2 regions of the Rhizobium sp. BK112 genome follow, and region 2 is predicted to be linked to the other one. Evidence: predicted binding sites of a transcription regulator. Region 2 holds the regulator's gene; the other holds the start of a gene.
The links. Region 2 encodes LexA, which represses DNA repair genes until DNA is damaged. Its sites were predicted from a motif close to TGTTCNNNNTGTGTTCNG; they were not measured.
Positions count from the first base shown of each region.

Region 1 (4,789 bases), on a different contig from region 2:
GTCGCCGAAGCCTTGCTGGATCAAGCGGATCACCCGCTCGCCGACATTCCGCCGTTCGATGGGGCGGGAATCTACGTGATCTATTATTTCGGGGATCTGCCGCTCTACCGGCCGATCGCCGAAGCGAACACCGAAGGGCCTCGCTGGCCGATCTATATCGGAAAGGCCATACCCAGCGGCTCCAGGCGAGGTTCCAGCCTGTTTTCCGAGGCAAGAGGACGCTGGCTCTACAACCGGCTTTCCGAGCATAGGGAAACGATCGCCTCGGTCGAGAGCCAATCTCCTGACAATCTCAAGTTATCGCATTTTCGAGCCAAGTTCCTGATCGTCGACGACATCTGGATTCCGCTCGGTGAAAGTCTCCTGATCTCGACTTTCAAGCCGCTGTGGAACCGAGTGCTCGACGGCTTCGGAAACCACGATCCAGGCTCCGGTCGATACAACGGCCTTCGGCCACTTTGGGACGCGCTTCATCCTGGCCGCAGCTGGGCCATGAAGTGCCGTGAACGTCCCGAGAGCATGGATGAGATCGTGCGGAAGGTGACCGCTTTTCTCGAGGAACACAGCCCCCCAAGAAGCGGCCACATGCGGTTCGCGACCTGATCGAAGCGTTCTCGCGCATGGTACCGGCCCGAGCGAACTTCGGCTTGATATGCGAACTCGCGCACCACCGGGATCCGGCCGCTGGGCCTGCCTGCGAAACGCCACTCCCCGATCGTTATCGATCAACGCAATCCTCGGAAGAACGTGATCTCAGGTGTGATCAAGCCTACAAATTCTCTCTCAAAACTGCGAGTAGACGGTTCGAGATCTTTCGCCTATCGATTTCTTATGAAATCGTCGCTTGAACATATGCCGCTTCGCAAGCAGCGAGAACTCGGCCGGGTTCTCGCAATCCTTCACGAGGAATTCGAGGATGCGCTGAAGGAAGGCACGGCCGATTTCAAGAAGCGGGGCAGGATCCTGAAGATCATCCTCTTCGGCTCCTACGCCAAGGGTGGATGGGTCGATGAACCTTTCACCATGAAAGGTTATCGGTCGGATTTCGATCTCTTGATCATCGTCAACAACCGCAAGCTCTGCGAGTTTGCCGAGTACTGGCACAAGGCAGCCGATCGGCTGATTCACGAAGCCTCGATCGAAACGCCGGTGAGCTTCATCGTCCATTCCAGACGTGAGGTGAATACCTACCTCAAGGAAGGGCAGTATTTCTTTTCCGACATCAGGAAGGAAGGCATCGTCCTCTACGAACTCGACGATGAGCCGCTGGCTGAGCCCGAACCGCTTTCGTTGGAGGATCGGCTCCGCGTCGCGAATGAACATTTTGAGCAAAGGTTTAGCGAAGCCAGCGCATTTCTTGCAACAGCTGAATTTCAACTCAGCAAGTCGGAAAGGACCGGGGACGCCTGGTCAAACCTGTCCGCATTCAGCCTGCATCAAGCACTCGAACAAGCCTATTCCTGCGTTCTGCTCACTCTGACCAATTACGGCCCACCATCGCACAATATCAAATTTCTGCGCTCGCTCGCAGAGGAACAGGACCGTCGCCTGGCGGAAGCCTTTCCGCGTGATCAGCACAAGGAACGCGCATGGTTCAACACATTGAACGAGGCCTATGTGAAGGCGCGCTATTCGAAACATTATGAGATCAGCGAGGAGGCGCTCACCTGGCTGAGCGAGCAGACGACCGTGCTGCTCGGCCTAGTCAAGACGGTTTGCCGCGACCACCTGGAAAAGGTCAAACAAGCCAGCCACTAGGAGTAGACAGCCCGGCTCACGCCACTCAATCGATGAACTCCTTGGCCCTCAGTGTGCACCGATTGCCTTGGATCAAACTCAAAAATGGCTTCAATAGGCCCGAGGGTGAACCTACCCGGCAGACCTTGCGCCACCGCGACGGTGCGCATCATCGCCTGTAGGGCGCCCGTCGTGCCGGGATAGGCTCCGGCGCCGGGCATCACGCGACCGGCCGTCCAGGACGCGTTGATGAGAATGCTGCCATCGGCCAGAAACGGCAGGCATTGCTTGATCGTGAAGAACGTGCCGCTCAGGTTGGTCGAGCGATTAGCGCGTCGAATTCGTCGCTTCCGCGACGGCTAAGGGCTTGAACTGGCCAAGCACGCCGGCGTCGGCGAACATGGCATCCAATTTCCCGAAGCGGGTTATCGTCGTCTGGGCAGCCGCCTCGTTGTCGGCGATGTCGCAGGCAATCGCGATGGCGGTGCCGCCGCCGGCCTCGATCTCCGATTGCAATTGGCTGATAGGCTCGGGCCGGCTGCCCGATAGAGCGACCTGAGCGGAATTGCTTCCTCCGCTCAATGAGATGCCGCCTTTACGTCCGATCAGAGGCCGACGATAGAGTCCAACGCGACGATCGACACGCAGCTGGAACCGGGCACTAACTGGAACGTTTAGAGAACGAATTCAGGAGGCCGTTATGAGTGACAATCCGAAAACCAACCCATCGTCCAACACACAGAAGGACCCCGACGACTGGGTCAGCGGCGACGAGCCGATGACCGGGGCGCAGCGATCCTATCTGAAGACCTTATCCGAACAGGCGCACCAGCCCGACGCCTACGTGGAGGATCTGACCAAGGCGGAAGCGTCCAAGAGGATCGACGAACTAAAGCAGTGGCTCGGTTTGGAATGAGCGCCTGCGTGCGATAACGAATTGGTTGAATCCGAAAGCCGAGGGCGGAACACACCGCGCCATTTTGATCGCACGACGGCGAAAGGAAAAGACCAAGTCAGACCTACAACTCGGCTCAGTTCCTCCGCGCGAATTTCCGCGCAAAGAACTTGCTCGGTGAGCCCGGCGTGGTGATCGCTGTGAGCAACATCGACGATCCTGGTTCCCGTAGAGAGCCCGATGTCAAGACGCGGCGGTGCCGCTGGGCCGCTCGCTCCGGTCGCCCAGAGATTGCGGAAACCGTGCCCGCACCCTCGATTAGATTGTGCCGCCCCGAGCACGGGAGAGGGCGCCAACATCGCCTGTTCAAGCATGCCCGCAGGCATCCCATGTAGGGAAGGAACTATATCTCGGAGATGGAGTTTACCGGGACATTCAAGATCCTGGGAGGATAAAATGAAAAAACTGGTCATCTCTGCGGCAGCGCTGTTTCTGTCACTCGGAGGAGCTGCGGTCGCGCAGACGACGACGGTCGTCGTTCCTGGCGAGGTCAGGACCTATGTCGAAAAACAGGAAACACCGTCCGTCACCTTTGAAGGTGACGTCGCAGTCGGTACGGCATTTCCTGACACGGTCGAGATCCACAAGATCCCCGATCAACCTGATTACGGTTATGTGGTCGTCAACAAAAAGCGTGTGCTCGTCAATCCGAAGACCCGCACGGTGATTGAGGTCATCAAATAAGTTGGAAGCATCGCGGGCCTGCTTCCCAGGCCCGCGATTCCTCTATCATTGCACCTTCGTCCGCATTAGGTGCCGTTCGCTCGGGCCGCGAGAGTTGAATTCAGCTTGGCATCCACCGCAGCCAGCCGCATCAAACGACGTCGCAACCGCGGGGTTTCCTTTGGGCATTCCAGACACGAAGGAGCAAGTTGTTCGTCGAATTTCGACCTCATCGTCCGCGGTTGATCTTGCCGGCTTGTCGTCCCGAGGCGAAGACAGTGTTGTATTCCGCGCAGACCCTTCTCGAGCACAAGCCGAACCACGAAACGCGGGTCGCTTCGTAATATCGGCCGAAGCGTCAAGAGTGACAGAAAGGTTCTCCGCGCTTCTCGGAATTCCCAAAACGCATATTTTTGCGTGGCGTCGATTGCGCTTCCGATCGCGTATCGGGGGAGCTGCGGATTTGCGGCCAGCGAGCGCCTGACGACTTCCAGAGCACTTTTGCCCATTCGCAGGTGATCGGAAGACATGCTGCCGGGATGCTTTCGATATCCCACCAGCCGTTCGGGAACGACTTCTATGAAGTGGCGTGCGGCCAGCTTGAGCTCGAAATCGAGGTCTTCGCAGCCTCCCATACCGGCTGCTGCATATGAGCTATCGAACCCACCTATCGCAAGCGCGGCGTTCCGCCGGACGAGAAGCGCGCTTCCATTCCCTATATACTTAACGTTCAGATGCCGGGCATAGATGTATCCTCTTGCGACATCGGAACTGCCTGGGCGAATGATCTCGTCGTCCTCGTTGATGATGTAATGCAGCGTGTAGACTGCGGCCCAATGCGAGGACAACCGGTTGAGGGCCTTCACCTGTTTTTCGATTTTCGTTGGGTGCCAGAGATCGTCCGCATCAAGGAATGCCACGAATTGACCTGATGATGCCTCGATCCCAGTATTCCTTGCGGCGGCGACACCGCGGTTGGGTGTGGACAGGAGGCGGATCCGCGAGTCCGACATCGCTATCTGCTCGACGAGTTTTGCGGTGTCGTCCGTGGAACCGTCGTTGACAACGATAATCTCCAGGGCGGCGTAGGTCTGGCGCATAGCGGACCGAAGCGTGCGCTCGATATAGGTGGAAGCGTTGAAGGCCGGGATGACTACTGCGACCAGAGGCCGGTCAGAACAGAGTGTGTCCCCTCGATGCTCATCTGTATACGAAAGCATTGCAGATCTCTCGCCACGTCAACCATAAGGATACTTCGTAGGGATGAAGGGACTGCATTGCCGTTTTCGCCTTCAACACGCCTACACTCCGACTTTGTTCTGCGGGCGCAAACGGACTTTGGTCCGACGTAGACCCTTCTACTTTGGTAGAAGAGTCTAGATATGTCAGCCGCACGTTGGTGAACGACTGGAAGCGTTCGGGCCTGACATCAAG
Region 1 is NZ_JACHYZ010000016.1:32,604-37,392, reverse strand. Features, by position in the region: gene FHT75_RS30630 (Eco29kI family restriction endonuclease) at 1-603, shown strand, start outside; gene FHT75_RS30625 (nucleotidyltransferase and HEPN domain-containing protein) at 832-1,758, shown strand; gene FHT75_RS36055 (SDR family NAD(P)-dependent oxidoreductase) at 2,065-2,319, opposite strand; gene FHT75_RS30615 (DUF3072 domain-containing protein) at 2,438-2,653, shown strand; gene FHT75_RS30610 (DUF1236 domain-containing protein) at 3,089-3,376, shown strand; gene FHT75_RS30605 (glycosyltransferase family 2 protein) at 3,442-4,575, opposite strand.
Region 1: FHT75_RS30615 (DUF3072 domain-containing protein) is a predicted target of LexA. The motif match lies at 2,404-2,421, and genes of this name have one in related genera.

Region 2 (4,789 bases):
TCAGCGACAGGCGGCCGGTGTTGGAAAAGGTGACCTGGCCCTGGCCCTCGCCGATCTTGACTTGGGAATTCGTATCTGTGCTCATCGTGTTTCCTCGAAGGCGAAAAGCGTGCCCTGCCCGGGCGCGGGCTTCACCAGAATGCGATTGTTCATGCGCGTATATGTCACCCCGTTAGCAGCCAAATGCGCTTCTGTCACGGCAAGATCGGCGACAGCGAAGAGAATCGCCCGGCCGCGCAGGCCGCGGTCGGCGGATGGGACGGCGACCTCGAAATAGGCCTCCAAACCCTCCGGCGTCATCAGGCTGATTTTCACATTCGACGCCGCGATCTTGACGCCGAAACCGGTGTTCTCGACTGCCGATTGCGCGCTGGCAAGACTGACGAAGGCGGCGAAGGCAGCCGCATCGGGCGCGCAAAGCACCACCTCGGCAATGCCGGTGACGCCATTGGCATGCGCCTCCAGCGCGCCGCGGTCGGCCGGCAGCGGATTGACGCGCTCGACGGTGAAGAGAAAGAGATCGGGCGCGCGCAGGTCGCCGGCAAAGGCCAGCCTGAAGCCGGCAATGCTCTCAGAACCATCCGGCATCGTCATCGGCCGGCTGAACGCCAGCATCTCGCCGGCGCTCGCTCCGTCGCCGACGAAATTCCGATGATCGATATCGGCATCCTCGCTGCCGAAGGCCACCGCCGAAAGCCCTTCCTCGCCGCAGCGGAATCGGAAGGCGCGGTTGCGGGCGGTGAAGACATTGCCTTGCCGCGCCGATGCTTCACTTTCCCTAACGCTCGCAATCCCGAGCGGCTCCAGATAGGTCTTATCGGCAAAAAAGACGCAGGCATTCTCCGTTCCGAAGGGATGACGCGCATCGGCGGCAACGGTAAAGCCCAGCTTGCCGAGCCTCTCGCGCGCCAGATCGATATTGACGACCGGCAGCACGACATGATCCAGCGGGCGTGGTTTGGCGGAATGCTCGTTCATGGTATCCCCTCTCCTCACACGGCAGAGATGTGCGACAGTGCCGCGCAAGGCAAGACTTGTCGGCCAATCCGGCGAATGAAAATAAAAATCTCAACGAGTTGGCGCCAAGTTTTACGGAAATTTAGCTACTTGCGGAACACATATGGAACATATAGTGTCTGTTCTGGATTTGTTTCAATCACGGGGTCACAACGTCGATGCTCACGCGCAAACAACAGGAGCTTCTCCTCTTCATTCATGAGCGCATGAAGGAATCCGGCGTTCCGCCGTCTTTCGACGAAATGAAGGACGCCCTGGATCTCGCTTCGAAGTCCGGGATTCACCGGCTGATTACTGCGCTCGAGGAGCGTGGCTTCATTCGCCGCCTACCGAACCGGGCCCGCGCACTCGAGGTCATCAAGCTTCCGGAGGCCTATAGCCCCAGCATCCAGCCCCGGCGCGGCTTTTCGCCGAGCGTCATTGAGGGCAGCCTGGGCAAGCCCCAGCCGGTCGCCACTCCCGCTCCTGCAAAACCCGTCGCCGACAATGGCAACTCAGTCTCCGTGCCGGTCATGGGCCGGATCGCCGCCGGCGTTCCGATCTCGGCAATCCAGAACAACACCCACGACATCGTCGTTCCGGCCGATATGCTCGGCTCCGGTGAACACTACGCGCTGGAGGTCAAGGGTGATTCGATGATCGACGCCGGCATTTTCGACGGCGACACCGTGATCATCCGCAATGGCAGCACCGCAAGCCCTGGCGACATCGTCGTTGCTCTCGTCGACGACGAAGAAGCGACGCTCAAACGCTTCCGCCGCAAGGGCGCCTCGATCGCGCTGGAAGCGGCCAACCCGGCTTACGAGACCCGGATCTTCGGGCCAGACCGCGTCAAGGTGCAGGGCAAACTCGTCGGCCTTATTCGCCGCTATCACTGACACCCTGCAGGCCGGTTTCGACAAAGCTGTTGCTGCGCCAGTCATAGGCGCGATGGCGGATCCATGGCCGCCACAGATCATCGAATGCGGTTGTGACCTCCATGCCGGCCTCCGCGAACCGCAGCTCGACGGAACCGGTCCGGCGCAACGTCTCGCCGGTGAAGAGCGTCGCGCCTGAGCGGCAGCTGTTGAAACGCAGGCGGACCGACGTTACCACGATATCGGCCGCATCGCAGGCCGGAGCGAGATAGGCGGCGTTGTCGATGACGGCGACCACATGACCGTTGCCAAGCCTTGATATGCACCAGGCCTTCTTGACGCAGGAAAAGCGGTTTGCGTCACCGCCGGCTGCAGCCGCCCGCATCGCCGCCCTCGCTTCGTTCTGCTGATCGCGGGAGAGCTTGACGCGGCGGTCCTCTCCCGCTGGCGGGACAGCAGGACCATCCAGCATCTTCGGCGGGTCATGCGCCGGCAGGACCAGCGCGCGCTGCCATTGGTCGAAGATGAAATCCGGCGGGTTTTCACGGTTGGAGGCCATTGCCGCCGCCTCGACGACCGCGACGAGACTGCCATCTTCCGAAATCACCAGATCCGGCGGCCGGGGAACCGGCAGAAGCAGCAGGATGAGCGTTGCGACTGACATGATCGACGTGCCCATATGGCGCAGCCGAGTGCGGAGCAGCGTCAGCAGCAGGAAGCCTGCCACGGCGACCGCGAAATACCAGGCGGGCAAGCGGCCGATGCCGATGTCGCCACCCCAGCCGGACACGGTCTTGGCGACGGCGATCACCAGATCGAGGCCGAATCCGACAATCTTCCAAGGCAAAACGTCCAGACCGAAAGGCATGAGCAGCATCGCCAGCAACCCGGCCGGCATGATGATGAAGGAGATGATCGGCATCGTCGCGAGGTTTGCCGGCAGGCCGTAGGCGGTCAGGCGATGAAAATGCTCGATCGAAAACAGTGCGGTGGAGAAACCGCCGATCAGCGAGGTCAGGAAGACACCGCCGAAGAACCCCGCAACCGCGACGAAAGGCCTGACGATCGGCAGCTTCAGGAAGGCATTCTCGCGGACGCGCCGATCCTTCCACAGCTGATAGCCCGACACGAGCGCCAAGGTTGCGGCAAAGGACATCTGGAAGCTCGGCCCCAGGACTTCGGAGGGCGAAATGACGAGGATGACGAGCGCGGAGAGAGCGACATTGCGCAGGCTGATCGACGGCCGGTCAAAGAAGACGGCAATCAGCATGATGGCCATCATGATGAAGGCGCGTTCGGCCGAGACCGCGAAGCCGGAGATCAGGAAATAGGCCGTGACGGCGATGAGCGCGCCGGCGGCGGCGATCTTCTTCGTCGGATAGGCCTGGGCGACGCCGGGAAAGAGGCTGAGCAGCATCCGGAAGCCGACGAAGAAGATGCCGGCCGACAGCGCCATGTTGAGTCCTGAGATGGCGATGATATGCGCCAGACCGGACTGGCGCAGCGCCTCCGTGGTCGCATTCGAGATGGCGCGCCGTTCGTCCGTCACCAGAGCAGCGGCAAAAGCGCCGGTGTCGCCGGGCAGAATCGATCGGATGCGGTCGCCGATGCCGCTGCGCAGCCGGTAAAGCCATTCGAGCAGGGCTTCCGCCGTCGATCTGGCAGCCTGCGGGCCTGCCTGCAAATCGACTTTCGTCGGCGCGCCGTAGAAGAAACCATTGGCGCCGATGCCATCGAAATAGGCCCCGAAAGAGAAGTCGTTGAGCTCTGGAAGTGCTGGGCCTGACGGTGGTGTCAGCCGAGCCCTGCCGGTGATGATGTCACCGATCTCGAAAGGCGCGTCGGCGCCGCGGGCGATCGCGGTTATCCGTTCCGGCGGCCGCTTCACCTGCGGCGCCTCGGTGCCGGTGACGGCCAGAATGTAGCGCCACCGGCCGCGACCATCGCCTTCGCGCCGTTCGACACGGCCGGTCACCGTCGTCGTCACGGCGGAGTCGAGGATCACGGTCGAAGCCCGCCAGCTTTCGAACTCCGCCGAGACCATGCCACCGGCCATAAGTGCAAGCGCCAGCAGGACGGTCCGCAATGCCGCCCGCATACGGCTGGCGATCAGAACCGCGGTCGTCAGCACCAACAGGCAGAGCAGCGGTGCAATGACCGGAAAATCCGATGCTCCAAGAAACCAGAAGGCTGATCCGGCGCCGAGGAAGACCGGCGAGAATAGCAGCCGGCGGCCATGATCCGCCTCCTCGCCCAGCATGCGCCTGCCGGCACGCAGCGATTGCGAGGCCAAAGCCGGCAGGCGATGGCGCAACGGTGTCGCCGACTGCGTCCTTGCCGGCCGCGACACCACGGCAGGGGGAGAAAAACCGGAGGTATCGGCAAGGCCGGCGCCTGCTTCCGGCCGCAATTCGACTGTCGTCAATTCCTGCATCCGCCGCCCAAGCTCACCCGCCAAGGCGGCCAGAATGCAACCTCCCATCAAATCCGGCAAGAATAATCGATTGAAATATGAGGGAAAATCGCGAGTGCCAAAAGACCAGTCGAATCATCAGCTTCCGATATGCACGCGGCTCATCGCTGCAGTGCCTAAAAGGTGATACCGCAATGCACAAAATGCCGTCACGGTAACTTGGCATTAGCTTCGCGATCATATAGCTATCGGTGAGGACGCTTAACCCCTATGGCGCTTTTAAGGCGCCACCGCCATTTCGGAGGATCAGCATGACGGATCAAAGCGCTACAATAAAAATCGGTGACAAATCTGTCGACCTTGCCGTCAAGAGCGGCACGATCGGCCCGAGCGTCATCGATATCGGTGCCCTCTACAAGAACACGGCTTCCTTCACGTACGATCCGGGTTTTACCTCGACCGCATCCTGTGAATCGAAAATCACCTACATCGACGGCGACGA
Region 2 is NZ_JACHYZ010000005.1:181,966-186,754, forward strand. Features, by position in the region: gene kdsA (3-deoxy-8-phosphooctulonate synthase) at 1-85, opposite strand, end outside; gene FHT75_RS16275 (VOC family protein) at 82-978, opposite strand; gene lexA (transcriptional repressor LexA) at 1,176-1,895, shown strand; gene FHT75_RS16285 (ComEC/Rec2 family competence protein) at 1,876-4,308, opposite strand; gene gltA (citrate synthase) at 4,599-4,789, shown strand, end outside.